Thermocoleostomius sinensis A174: one gene and its partners. The protein of the gene in region 2 interacts with the protein of the main gene of each other region in a pairwise test. Links are inferred from orthologs where the notes say so. Each region holds a gene or a part of one and is shown on either strand. Other genes may lie near its edges. The genes, in order: mtgA, OXH18_RS10595, OXH18_RS23185 and OXH18_RS08140.

Evidence for each region.
Region 1: the proteins of OXH18_RS10595 (region 2) and mtgA interact in binary tests that used the Escherichia coli proteins (3 or more experiments, as listed by UniProt). The link is inferred for Thermocoleostomius sinensis A174 from one-to-one orthologs.
Region 3: the proteins of OXH18_RS10595 (region 2) and OXH18_RS23185 interact in binary tests that used the Escherichia coli proteins (3 or more experiments, as listed by UniProt). The link is inferred for Thermocoleostomius sinensis A174 from one-to-one orthologs.
Region 4: the proteins of OXH18_RS10595 (region 2) and OXH18_RS08140 interact in binary tests that used the Escherichia coli proteins (3 or more experiments, as listed by UniProt). The link is inferred for Thermocoleostomius sinensis A174 from one-to-one orthologs.

The regions. Positions count from the first base shown.
Region 1 is NZ_CP113797.1:716,833-719,598, forward strand. The notes cover bases 4-2,758. They hold mtgA (monofunctional biosynthetic peptidoglycan transglycosylase), read right to left. Parts: upstream 1,876-2,758; coding sequence 1,132-1,875; downstream 4-1,131. Other genes in these bases: OXH18_RS03045 (hypothetical protein), read right to left, coding at 4-640; OXH18_RS03050 (DUF2103 domain-containing protein), read right to left, coding at 756-1,049; OXH18_RS03065 (HHL1-like protein), read right to left, coding at 2,557-2,758. Outside these bases: more of OXH18_RS03045, read right to left, coding at 1-3; more of OXH18_RS03065, read right to left, coding at 2,759-2,766. UniProt on the Escherichia coli protein: Peptidoglycan polymerase that catalyzes glycan chain elongation from lipid-linked precursors. May play a role in peptidoglycan assembly during cell division in collaboration with other cell division proteins.
Region 2 is NZ_CP113797.1:2,446,938-2,449,938, forward strand. The notes cover bases 5-2,994. They hold OXH18_RS10595 (peptidoglycan D,D-transpeptidase FtsI family protein), read right to left. Parts: upstream 2,603-2,994; coding sequence 407-2,602; downstream 5-406. Other genes in these bases: OXH18_RS10590 (hypothetical protein), read left to right, coding at 5-220; OXH18_RS10600 (hypothetical protein), read right to left, coding at 2,692-2,994. In the rest of the region: more of OXH18_RS10590, read left to right, coding at 1-4; more of OXH18_RS10600, read right to left, coding at 2,995-3,001. UniProt on the Escherichia coli protein: Essential cell division protein that catalyzes cross-linking of the peptidoglycan cell wall at the division septum. Required for localization of FtsN.
Region 3 is NZ_CP113797.1:5,343,964-5,346,906, reverse strand. Bases 8-2,939 are described here. They hold OXH18_RS23185 (FtsW/RodA/SpoVE family cell cycle protein), read right to left. Parts: upstream 2,093-2,939; coding sequence 923-2,092; downstream 8-922. Other genes in these bases: apcB (allophycocyanin subunit beta), read right to left, coding at 2,867-2,939; OXH18_RS23180 (phycobilisome linker polypeptide), read right to left, coding at 2,305-2,508; OXH18_RS23190 (hypothetical protein), read right to left, coding at 470-619; OXH18_RS23195 (hypothetical protein), read right to left, coding at 8-136. Also shown: more of OXH18_RS23195, read right to left, coding at 1-7; more of apcB, read right to left, coding at 2,940-2,943.
Region 4 is NZ_CP113797.1:1,869,178-1,872,068, reverse strand. What follows is about bases 7-2,886. They hold OXH18_RS08140 (transglycosylase domain-containing protein), read left to right. Parts: upstream 7-413; coding sequence 414-2,360; downstream 2,361-2,886. Other genes in these bases: OXH18_RS08135 (sigma-70 family RNA polymerase sigma factor), read left to right, coding at 2,464-2,886; tyrS (tyrosine--tRNA ligase), read right to left, coding at 7-275. Outside these bases: more of tyrS, read right to left, coding at 1-6; more of OXH18_RS08135, read left to right, coding at 2,887-2,891. UniProt on the Escherichia coli protein: Cell wall formation. Synthesis of cross-linked peptidoglycan from the lipid intermediates.

The DNA of each region.
Region 1 (2,766 bases), 1.7 Mb from region 2 along the record:
TGCGTCCTTGGATCGTTGGTTGCCAATTGTCATGGTTTTGGCTCATAAATCGCTGCATACACTCAATAATTTGGCTGATAGTGGCTGAGGACGGCTGAGTTGGTAGTTTGGTTAGCTTCACTTGAATACGAAATAAAACGCGCTTCAATCCTTTGGGAGAATTGGACGGATCATATTCCACATCAAAAATTTCATCCACCTGTCGGCCAGTGCTAGCAATCCCCAGCAAACCCTGTTCCGCTTGGTTAGGACGTAGGGCGATCGAAATTTTTTCTTTGACCTTGATTTTAATTTGATTCATGATGATGAAGTGGAATTGTTCTTCTTCCATTCTCATCTTTAAGTAATCTAGATTAAACTCCCGCGAGTGAATCAAATCTGGATTTTTTTCCATCTTACTGATGGTATTTAGCGCAAATTTCAGCTTTTTTTGAAGTTCTCGGTTCTTAAATTCTTCAAATCGTTTTTGCTTCTCTAACTTAGCCGTTGACACTTTGGTATATACGGCCAAACCGAGCAGCAGTAATAGCAGCAGCCCTGATGTAATTGTCCAAGGATTTTGCAATGGAGAGGCTCCGGATTGAGCTTGGGTTCCTGTCTGAGCCAACCGGGGTTCTACGAAAACGATGAGGTTTGACATGGTTGAGCCTGTCAAAGACTTGAAAAATGACTGCTACTCTAGAATTCCCTGTAATTGTTTGGGAATAGCAGCATTCGCGAAAGAAGGAAGACATCAAAGCTCAACTAGGGTATTCCTACTGCATCATGGCCTGATCGATCGCCTTTTCTAAGGCTTCTTTGCTAAGAGTGGTGAGCACAAAAACTTCTTGCACAGATTTACCTTTGCGGGCAATCACCTTGAAGCCACCCCGAATAGGAACCGATACCTTAAGCTGCAAAGCTGGATGTTTCGATCGAGCAGGGCCAATCACCGCTGGAGTAATGGTAGAAATTCCCTCTACTTCAGTTAATCGTTCTAAGACAGCAATTAACCCAGCAATATGTGTTGAGTGGTTCCAAACAAGGCGACCTTTAGGTGACTGGGCCATGACAGTAAAAAAGAGTGAGAAGAGATACTCTTATTCTGTCTAGAAAATACCCGTCGTAATAGAGCAAATTTAACCAGAGCATTTATCCCTCCTCTGGCACCTGTTCAAGTGTTTGCAAATAATCCAACCCACCCAATTGTTCCATCTGTTGCAAAATCCAGCGTTGGCGCTGCACCACTGCTGAAGAAGGTGGATTCACTTGATAAACCGATGGGGCAGGTAACACAGCCGCCAAAGCCGCCGCTGCTTCGGGAGTGAGGTCACTCGCAGACCTACCATAAAATTGCTGGCTGGCCGCTTCAACTCCAAATACGGCTGGGCCAAACTGGGCAATGTTTAGATAAATCTCTAGAATGCGTTGCTTTGACCATAGCCACTCGATCAATACGGTAAACCAGGCTTCCAACCCTTTGCGAATTAAGCTGCGCCCTGACCAAAGATACAAATTTTTAGCGACTTGTTGAGTAATGGTGCTGGCTCCGCGTAATTCTTCTCCTCGTTGATAGTCTTCAACAGCCCGTTCCAATTCGGTTAGATCAAAGCCGCGATGAGTAGGAAATCGCTGATCTTCAGAGGCGATCGCCGCTAGAGGCATATAGGGCGAGATATTTGGATAGGGCTGCCAGATGTAGGCGTAAGGCTGCCTTGCTTCTGTAGCAAAATAGGTTTGCAGCATAAAACTACTGGTAGGAGGTGGCACCCAACGCCACGGGAGAACCAACAACAGCGACAACCCAGTCGCAGCAATTGCCAATGTGACAACAGCCCTGAGCAGTAGACAGAAAAGAGACGGGCGGCGCGATCGACGTTTATATCTTCTAACCAATGTCTCTATCCAAGATCAGCGACTCACGTAAGTATGACGAACTATTATAGTGCTTCTATTGTGCTTCGCGCCGATCGGTGTCAAAGGACACAACCTAACATTCGACTTGCCGACCTGTCTGCTTTGCTGGGTGCGTAGCCGAATGACATCGATCGCATACAAAGTAGCAAGAATGGTTAATAAATACAACGTAAATTCTTCAGCAGCGTTGCGCTGGATAGCTAGTCGGTTGGGTTTTGAATCCGTTGTTCAATGTCTTCTAGTGTTTGAATCACTAAACGTTTTGCCTGAAGTCGCCAACCCCACTGTTGCAGTTTAATAGCTGCATAGCCTGCTGCCGCTGTAATGACGAAATCTAATGGCTGAAACAGAGCAATTCCCAAAAGCAAGCTGAGTCCTGCAACACCCCAAAACGGCAGCGCTACTGTTTGTCGCTGGTTTTCGACTAATTGGCTCAAAGCATCTGTGGGCATTTCGGATTGCTGTAGCTTTGATCTGCCGTTGCTCTGTGAGTGGCACTGATAGACCAATTTTTTGTCGAAGCTTTTCAATCTTGCGGGCGTCAGTACTGTATTGTGTTAACTCATCCTCTGCCATGAGGATCAAGCGTTCCAGTTGTCCCATTTAGTTTTACTGAAAAAATTTTGTTGCACTAAATCACGGCTTCTAGCGGGCAATCGCTCAGGATGGTCGATTAAATACCGATTGCACTCGAGTACTAATTTGAGCCACAAGCCCTTGAATACCGTTAGGGCTGGCGCTAGGGGGAACGGCTAGTTGAATGGGTTCATCTTTATATTCCTTTAGCCGATAGCCATACTCCAACTGCTGCTGGTGCTTGCGCAATACCGGATAGAGGCGAACGGCTCCTTGCACTAGCTCATCTTGGCT
Region 2 (3,001 bases):
AGAGCAGCTTCCCCCGTCGTTGGCCCATTGTTCGCTTGATTTGTTAGCCGTCAGCGACAGTAAAGTAATTGCGGCTGAAGTACGAACTCGCGAAAACTTAACGCTGAACGGCTCAGAAGATCTGCGTCGAATTAGCGAATCTGTGCAAAAGTTACCAGGGTGGGAGTTTGAATTGATTGTCACCAACGCTCGCCATAAAAAGGCTGACTCCTTGGATTAGTGCGTATTAGATTAGTGCGTAACCGCTCAGTTCAAGACTGATCAAAACTCAATAGCTTTAGGCGTTGTGTGAATGGAAACCCTCTAGCCGTTTCCATCATGCAACGCTAATTCTTTACTGTGTCTTTGCAAGCGTGTAAACTTTGCGAGATTTACAGAATCTTTACGAGAAACCACTCCCCACTCCCTAGTCCCTAATTGCCTCATCTACATACCCATCACCCATATCTTCCTCAACATAATTTCCTGGGACATTCTGTCGATCGTCTGACCATTCCTCAGTCCATTCCTCAGATGCATCTTCTGAATTATCCACCTTGCTGGAGGGAATGCGATCGATGTTAATCAAGGATTCAATCACCGTTCGCACGATCGGCGCTGCTACGGTTGATCCATACGCATCTTCGCCTTGCGGTTCATCCACTACCGCTAAAATGGCATATTGGGGATCATCAACGGGGAAAAGACTGATAAAGCTGGTGATTCTAGCACTAGTGTAGCCTCCATCAATCCCAGCTTTTTGGGCTGTTCCTGTTTTGCCAGCGACGCGATAGCCCGGAATTGCTGCGAGTTGCCCAGTTCCTTCTAGTACTGCATCTTCCATCATTAACAGAACAGTTTTCGCAACTTCAGGCGAAAAGATTGGCCGAGGTTGTGGCCGCTCTAATTGCCAACTAATTTCACCATCTGTTTTGATTAACCCTTGGACAACATGCGGGGTCACCATTTTGCCGCCATTTGCCAACATGCTGTGTAATTGCAGCAGCTTAATCGGCGTCAATGAGAATCCTTGTCCAAAAGCAGTCGTAGCAGGTTCGATCGAAGCACTGGTGAACTGCTGATAGCTTTTGAGTTGTCCCCCTGCTTCAGACGGCAAATCAATTCCAGTTGGTTGCTCTAACAATAGTCGTTCCAGCCAGCCATAGTAGACCCCTGGTTCCAGCATTTGCATCATCCGCACCATACCAACGTTGCTGGAATATTGCACAATTTCACTGACCGACAATTGACCGCGTCCGCCATTTTCCTCAAAGTCGGAGTTTTGAATTGGCCAGCCGCCCACTTCGATCGCCCCTTCGTCATAAAACGTGTCATCGGGACGAACCGCACCCGATTGCAGTGCAATAGCGACATTGATGGGCTTAAACGTAGAACCAGGTTCATAGAGATCGCTCAATACCCAGTTGCGCAGTTGCTCTAAATTGGCTTCATAGTACTTATTAGGATCGTAGGACGGTTCTGACACCATGGCCAGAATGGCTCCGTTATGCACATTCATCGCCAGCACCGCTCCCCGTTTGGCGCTGTATTTTGCTAGCTGTTGTTTCAGAGCTAACCGAGCAGAACGCTGGAGACGACTATCAACCGTAAGCTGTAGCTGAAGATCATCTTGTTGTTGCTCTAGGAAGTTGCGCGGCAATTCGATCGGAATAATTGATCCGTCGCCCGATCGGGTCAGAGCCATGCCTTCAATAGAGTGCCGCAACTGCTCTTCAAAGCTATATTCAACACCTGATTGTCCGTGACGATCGACATTGACGTAGCCCACCACATCGGCAAACAGATCTTGCTGTGGATATAACCGTTGCTGTTCTGGCACCAATTCCAGCCCGTCTAGTTGCAGATTAGTAATTTGACGACTGATATCTTCGGGCAATCCATCCTGAAGGCGAATACCGCTTTCACCTTGTTCTAGTTTCTCCATCAATTCTTCTGGTCGATGATTGAGAATGGGTGTCAGGATGCTGGCAATTTCATAGACTGGTTTTTGAAACAAGATTGGATGGGCATACAGTGTATAGACTGGTTGATCCATTGCCAAAACGGTTCCCGTGCGATCGACAATCGGCCGGCGAGGAACCAGCGGATTTAGGTAAATCATCTGCTGGGCTTTGGCTAGCTCTTTCAACGTACTAGCTTGTAAGACCTGAATTCGGAACAAATTCAGCAACAGCAGCAGCATGGCCACCAGCAATATACTCCATACCAGAATCATCCGAAACCGAAGCTGGGATGCCCGTGGAGCCTTAGCCCGTGGGCGCTGCGATCGATTAGGTAGCTGCACTAGCGGGTGTTGCGTCCGGGGCAACTGTCCCAGCCGATGTTGTTGGCTATCAACGAAAAGCCGTTTGGCTACTTGCTGTAATCGAGATGGGGGAGTAGAAGCTAATTGCGAACTCCTACTGGGTCGGCGGCTTAGAGAGGGTTGACTTTCTTTTAGGGGTGAACGCAGTTTAGAGGGGGATGGGTGGACAGACGATCGCTCCGTGGCCGATCGCCGAGCAGACGAATGAGATGAGCGTCCCCTAGATAACTGAGATCGCGTGTTTCGGCTTGTCCATTGCTGTCGCAGAGATTGAAGAAACGAGAAGGAAATAGCCATGAACCAGCCTCAAACAAAAATCACAGTGGAGGGACATATGGAAGCATAGATCAGTTACACGAATCGGTCACACGAATCAGTTACACAAATCAATATCCTAGGGGCTTGGCTGGCGTTGTTTGATGCGTCGATCGCCGTCGTGCTTGAACGAGGGGGCGTTCCGGTGCTGGCATTAGAAAAATAGTGTGATTGGGATCAGGAACCATCAGACCACTATTAGGTGACTCTGCTTGCTGGGCCATCTGGTTTTTTAAGGCTTCATTTCCTGAAATTAACTGTCGTTCCTGCTTTTTTAAAGTTTCAAACTTACTGTATTCCTGCCCCCAGCGCTGCTGCACATACACCGTCCAACCATAGACTGTCAGCACAGACATGATGAGCAAAAATGTTGTCACCGAC
Region 3 (2,943 bases), 2.9 Mb from region 2 along the record:
CTAGATCTAGTTCCTCGATCAGATCCAGCGAGAGGGGCTGAGCCATCACTTCTAGCAGCATCTCGTATTGTCGCGTCAGAGAGGCAGCTTCGTAGGTGGCTTGCCACTGCTCAGGGTCAATCACAGTTGCGACCATAGTGAACGTCAGACAAAGACAACCGAGTCATTCTATGATGAATTTCGCTTAATTTATGTTGTCTGAATAGCCAGATTTGATGAAGTGAGGCAACCAGCTAAGTAGGAGGCGAATCCAATCGCTAGGAAGGCATCGCTGAATCGAGACCTGAATTGGACTGCCCCTCACCCTAGTCCGCTCCCGGAGGAAGCAGGAGTGGGGATGAGGGCAACTCCGACTTGAATGCAGCAAGGCCTTCTAGGAGTTCGACGACAATCGAGCGTGGCAAAAATACGAAGTTGAAGCGAGAACAGGGAACTGAAAGAGCCAACTGAAAGAGAAAAATCAGGGATATCAAAGTCGCGATCGTTCAATGGCAACTGGCTTTCCAGCGCGGCTAGCTGGCTCGGCAGTATCCAGAGCATGAATGAGGGCAATGACGGCCGCCACCATGACTAGCATTAGTACGCTGGTAAAAATCCGTTCATAAATGGACATTTCCATACCACCACCACGGTTTCATGCAGTTTTGTGTGCCTACAAGCTATTCAAGCGTCCAAAACCCAACAAATAGCAACCAACTATCCAGTTTTTGGATAGGCACATTAGGTGTCCTCACGTTCGAGCGAGGCAATTCCAGATTTGTAAAAGATTTTTCGCACAAATCAGGAAATTCCAGCCATCGCTAGATAGAGCAGCTACCAGTATCGGTCTTAACAGTCACCCAGTATGGCAGAGAGGGCAATTATATCTGCGCTCAGCAACGCCCCTTGGAGTTGGCATCAGCTAGCCATCCATCGATTGCAATCATACCTGTTTTGAGGTTGCTCGTCGCTCGTGTAAGGGTAGCACCGCTGCCCCACAGTTTTCACGAGCTACGCGAATCAGTAACGCAGCCGTGGCCAAGCTAGCCATCATTGAGTTGCCGCCATAGCTGATTAAGGGAAATGGCAACCCCGTGGTTGGCAAAGCCCCCGTCGCAACGCCAATATTCAATAGTGATTGCCCCACCATTAAGATGGTGGCTCCTACAGCAATCAATTGATGAATCCGGTTTTTAGTTTTGATGGCAACTCGAAGTGCGATCGTGCCGTAAGCCGCCAACATCAACAGCAGCAGCACCGATCCCACAAAACCAAACTCTTCGGCAAACACAGCAAAAATAAAATCAGTGTATTGAATCGGCAGATAGAACAACTTTTGATGGGAAAGCCCAAACCCAGTTCCCCAAAATCCACCCGAACCGATCGCCAGTAAACTTTGAATCAGTTGGTAGCCATCTTGTCTCGGATCGGCCCAGGGATTGAGAAACGAAATCAATCGTCGTCGTTGATAGGTTTTGATACTAACACTAATGATTGCCGCCAACAGCCCTGATGTGGCTGCGCTCGCAAGGTAGCTATAGGGAAGCCCGGCTGCCATTGCCATCAGCCAAAGCATCATGCCGCACAGCGCGGCGGTACTGAGATTGGGTTGAAACAAAATTCCCACCAACACCAAAACAAAGATTCCCAGCCAACTGAGGCGTGTAGACCAGGTTAGCTGTTCCCATCGTCCAAAAATGCGGGCCCCTTGCAAGACCAAAAACGGTTTGATCAGTTCTGACGCTTGCAAATTCATAGGTCCAATGAATAGCCAGCGCGTTGCACCATTGACATTGACGCCCATCACCAGCGTCAGCATGAGTAACCCCAACATGATCAGCACCAGCCAACTAGCCAGTCCTAACACATATCTCAAGGGGGAGTGAACGAGAATACTAAATCCAATCAGCGCCAAGCAAATCCAGAGAATTTGTACCTTAAAAAAATAGAGACCGTCGTCTAAGGTCGCTTCAGCAATGGCATAGGACGCAGAAAACATGATCACTAGCCCAATAAAGAGCCACAGGAAGGTCATCCAGTGCAGCAGCCGCGCTTCGAGACCCCATTCGTTGGTAGAGGGCGTGAAAAATGTAATGAACTTGCAAAGATTCACAATCGGTTAGCGTAAAAATGCAGAAGGCAGAAACAGTCTACTAACGGTAACGCAAGTCAGCCCAATTGGTTCAACACTTCCATGGAAGCTGCCATAAAAAAAGAGGTCTAATCAGACCTCAGCGCATACAACCGATCGCGACCTGTCTATGATCATGAGCGAAGACAATCAGCCGTCGAGCGGTCAACAAGATACGTCGATAGTGGCGCGCTCTAGCCCAAACCAGCGTTGGTACCAGGTTTGCCCGTTGCCAATTCCACTTTGACAATTTTGCCACCCATTTTTTGAATTCGTTGTTGCTCTTTAAACCAGTTGTCGTAGGGAACCAACTTGGTAAAGTAGGTGTTTTGCAATTCGCGCTGAGTCCGAATTCTAGTTTGGCTGGGAACGCAGGCTGTGACTTTGAACATCCGCATGGATATCTCTCCTAATGTCAGATCAGACTGAAAATTTTTGTTGAATGTAGACCTTTGTAATTTTGGATCTCAGATCACCGACTTTAGACGGTCCTCAAGCTGTGCAGTGACTCGATCGCACCTGTCCAAACTCTAAAAATCCAAAACCGCGATGATATTTGGTTAATTACTTCAAGGCTGGGAGTCTAGAGTCAATCTTAGATCGCTATAGCAAACTCCTCCGAGTTGCCATCAACCATCTAACACTCACCCCAAACTTCCCAGTCCTCCAGTTTCTAGTCTTCAATTTTTAGCTTCAAGTCTCTAAATTGCTGAGCAATTTGATCCTCAAAACTCAAAACTCAAAACTAACTATTCATTAGCTCAGACCAGAGCAGATGTAGTCGAGGTAAACACCCATTTCCTTACCGGCATCAGCACCAACCAAGCTAGCGG
Region 4 (2,891 bases), 580 kb from region 2 along the record:
CGAGCCGTAAAGTCACCGATTAGGAGAATCGCCTTATGTCCAGCGTCTTGAAACGCTCGCAGTTTGCGAATGACAATACTATGCCCCAGGTGAATTTCGGCTCCGGTAGGGTCAATGCCAAACTTAATCCGCAAGGGACGATCGGTCTTCTCAATCCGAGCCGCCAAATTTTCGTTCGGATCGGCAGAATTTGGCTGATTTGGAAAGATTTCGCTTGTTCCTCTATAGAGCCACGAAAGAGATTGCGTTACAGTTTGAATGGAATCAGAAGCCATACTTGGCACATTGTTCACTAAATTCGTTACACTCACTGCCAATTAGATACAACATTTACATACAACAATTCTGGTGTGGTTTTCCACCCAGCAACCAACCTACTATAATTGCAACACGCTTGAGGAAGTAACACGGCTGTGTCATCTAATCCTGTCAGATCAAACCAGATCAATCCGTCTACGCCGTCGCGGCAACCTGGAAAGGGCAAGTCTGCCAATTCGGTCATGAACTATTGTGTGGGTGTTGCTCAAGCAACAGCCGGCACGCTGTTGACCCTGACAATGTTGACCAGTTCTGTGGTGGCCGGGGGGCTGGTTGGGTTGGCGCTGAGTTTCCGTAATTTGCCGGATGTGCGCTTGCTGCGAAATTATATCCCGTCTGAAACCAGTTATATCTATGATGCCAACGGCACACTACTCTCGAGCATTCACGATGAGGCCAACCGTGAGGTCGTGGATCTCGATGAAATTTCGCCGGACTTAAAGCGAGCAGTGCTGGCGATCGAAGACAGTTACTTTTTCTCTCATCACGGCATTAATCCTTCCAGCGTGGCACGAGCATTTCTGGCTAATCTCAAAGAAGGTGAGACGGTGGAAGGGGGTTCGACCGTCACGATGCAGTTGGTCAAGAATTTGTTTCTCTCGCCCGAGCGATCGGTGAGTCGCAAGTTGGCAGAGGCGGTGTTGGCGTTGCGCCTAGAGCAGGTGTTCTCCAAAGATCAGATTTTGGAAATGTACCTGAATCAGGTGTACTGGGGACACAATAACTATGGCGTCGAAACAGCGGCGAGGAGCTATTTCAATAAACCCGCGTCCGATTTAACCCTGGCCGAAGCGGCGATGATGGCGGGTTTGATTCAAGCTCCAGAAGAATATAGCCCCTTTGTTAATTACCAAACGGCTAAGCAACGCCAAGCGATCGTGCTCGATCGAATGCAGCGGCTCGGTTGGATTTCGGCTGAAGATGAAACGATCGCCAAGGGACAACCAATTCTGTTAGGACAAATTACCTCCTTCAGCGGCAGCCAAGTTCCTTACGTTACCGATGCGGTGGTGCAAGAATTGACCGAGCGGTTTGGACAGGATGCGGTGTTGAAGGGCGGAATGCGGGTACAAACCACGATCGACCTCAACATGCAGCGCTTGGCCGAAACCGTAGCCCGTGACGGGTTGGCCTCGGTGCAGTATCAAGGGGTGTATGCCGATCAAATTTCCCTGGTTGCTGTCGATCCGCGCACCCACTTTGTCAAGGCGATGGTGGGCGGGGTGGATTATGAGCAAAGCCAATATAATCGCGCGATACAAGCCCTCCGACAGCCCGGATCAGCCTTTAAACCCTTTGTGTACTACACCGCTTTTGCTACGGGCAAGTATGACGCCAACACCACCATTATGGACACGCCAGTCAGTTATCCCGATGGCGATGGCTACTACACACCGCAAAACTATGACGGCAGCTTTGGTGGGGCTATGTCGATTCGGCAAGCTTTAGCCGTGTCGCGCAACATTCCAGCTATTCGCTTGGGACAAGAAGTCAGCATTAACCGAGTGATTGAAGTTTGCCGCACGCTGGGAATCAAGAGTCCGATGGAACCAGTCACCTCACTCCCGTTGGGAGCCGTCGATCTGACGCCCTTGGAAATGGCCGGAGCCTATGCCACCTTTGCCAACAATGGCTGGCATTCAGATACCACTACGATTGTGCAAGTGTTAGACTCCCAGGGCAATGTATTACTCGACAACACGCCCAATCCTCAACTGGTGCTTGATCCATGGGCAGCAGCCACCCTTAACGATGTGCTGCAATCGGTCATTACTAGTGGTACAGCCACCGCTGCCCGCATCGATCGTCCAGCGGCTGGCAAAACAGGAACGACCTCCTCGGAGCGCGATATTTGGTTTGTAGGATATGTGCCACAGCTTTCCGTTGCCGTATGGATTGGACGCGATGACTATGGCCCACTGGGCATTGGTGCGACGGGTGGAACTTACGTGGCTCCGATTTGGCGTAACTTTATGTTGCAAGCCCTACAAGGCGTTCCGGTGGAAAACTTTAAGCCAGCGGCGAATTTTGTGCGTCCATAGACGTGCATGGGTAAGTGCATGGGTAGAAGAGTAACTAGAAACCCAACTGACCGAAGGCCAACACCGTAAAAACCTGAACAGGATGGACAAGGTAATAAAGCCTTTGTCTCTGCCTTTTAAACTGGTGTTACAGTTGAATGTTGCTGTGTCTACTTCCCATTGCGGTATGCGCCCCCGCCAAGGTTTGGTTGAGTTATTTTCCACCTTTCTAGCTTTTGATGCCGATCGCGTTCAGGGATGGGTCGCTGATGCAAGGTTGCGGCGTCGAATGGAACGCTGTTTGACTGAATCAGCCTCGCCTCCTACGTCCGATGCTTTCTGGGGAGTGTACTGGCACAAAGCCTGGCAAACCCAAACCGATCGCCTGGCCCGTGATCATTTGGCTGCCTATGTGCAAGAGGTTTGCTATTGGGTTGCCCACAAAGCAACCGCCTATTTAGAGCGATCGCCTGATACAATCTCTGACTGTTTTCAAACCACGATCGCACAACTCGACAAAGTATTGCAGGGGTTTGATGCTAAGCGCCATTT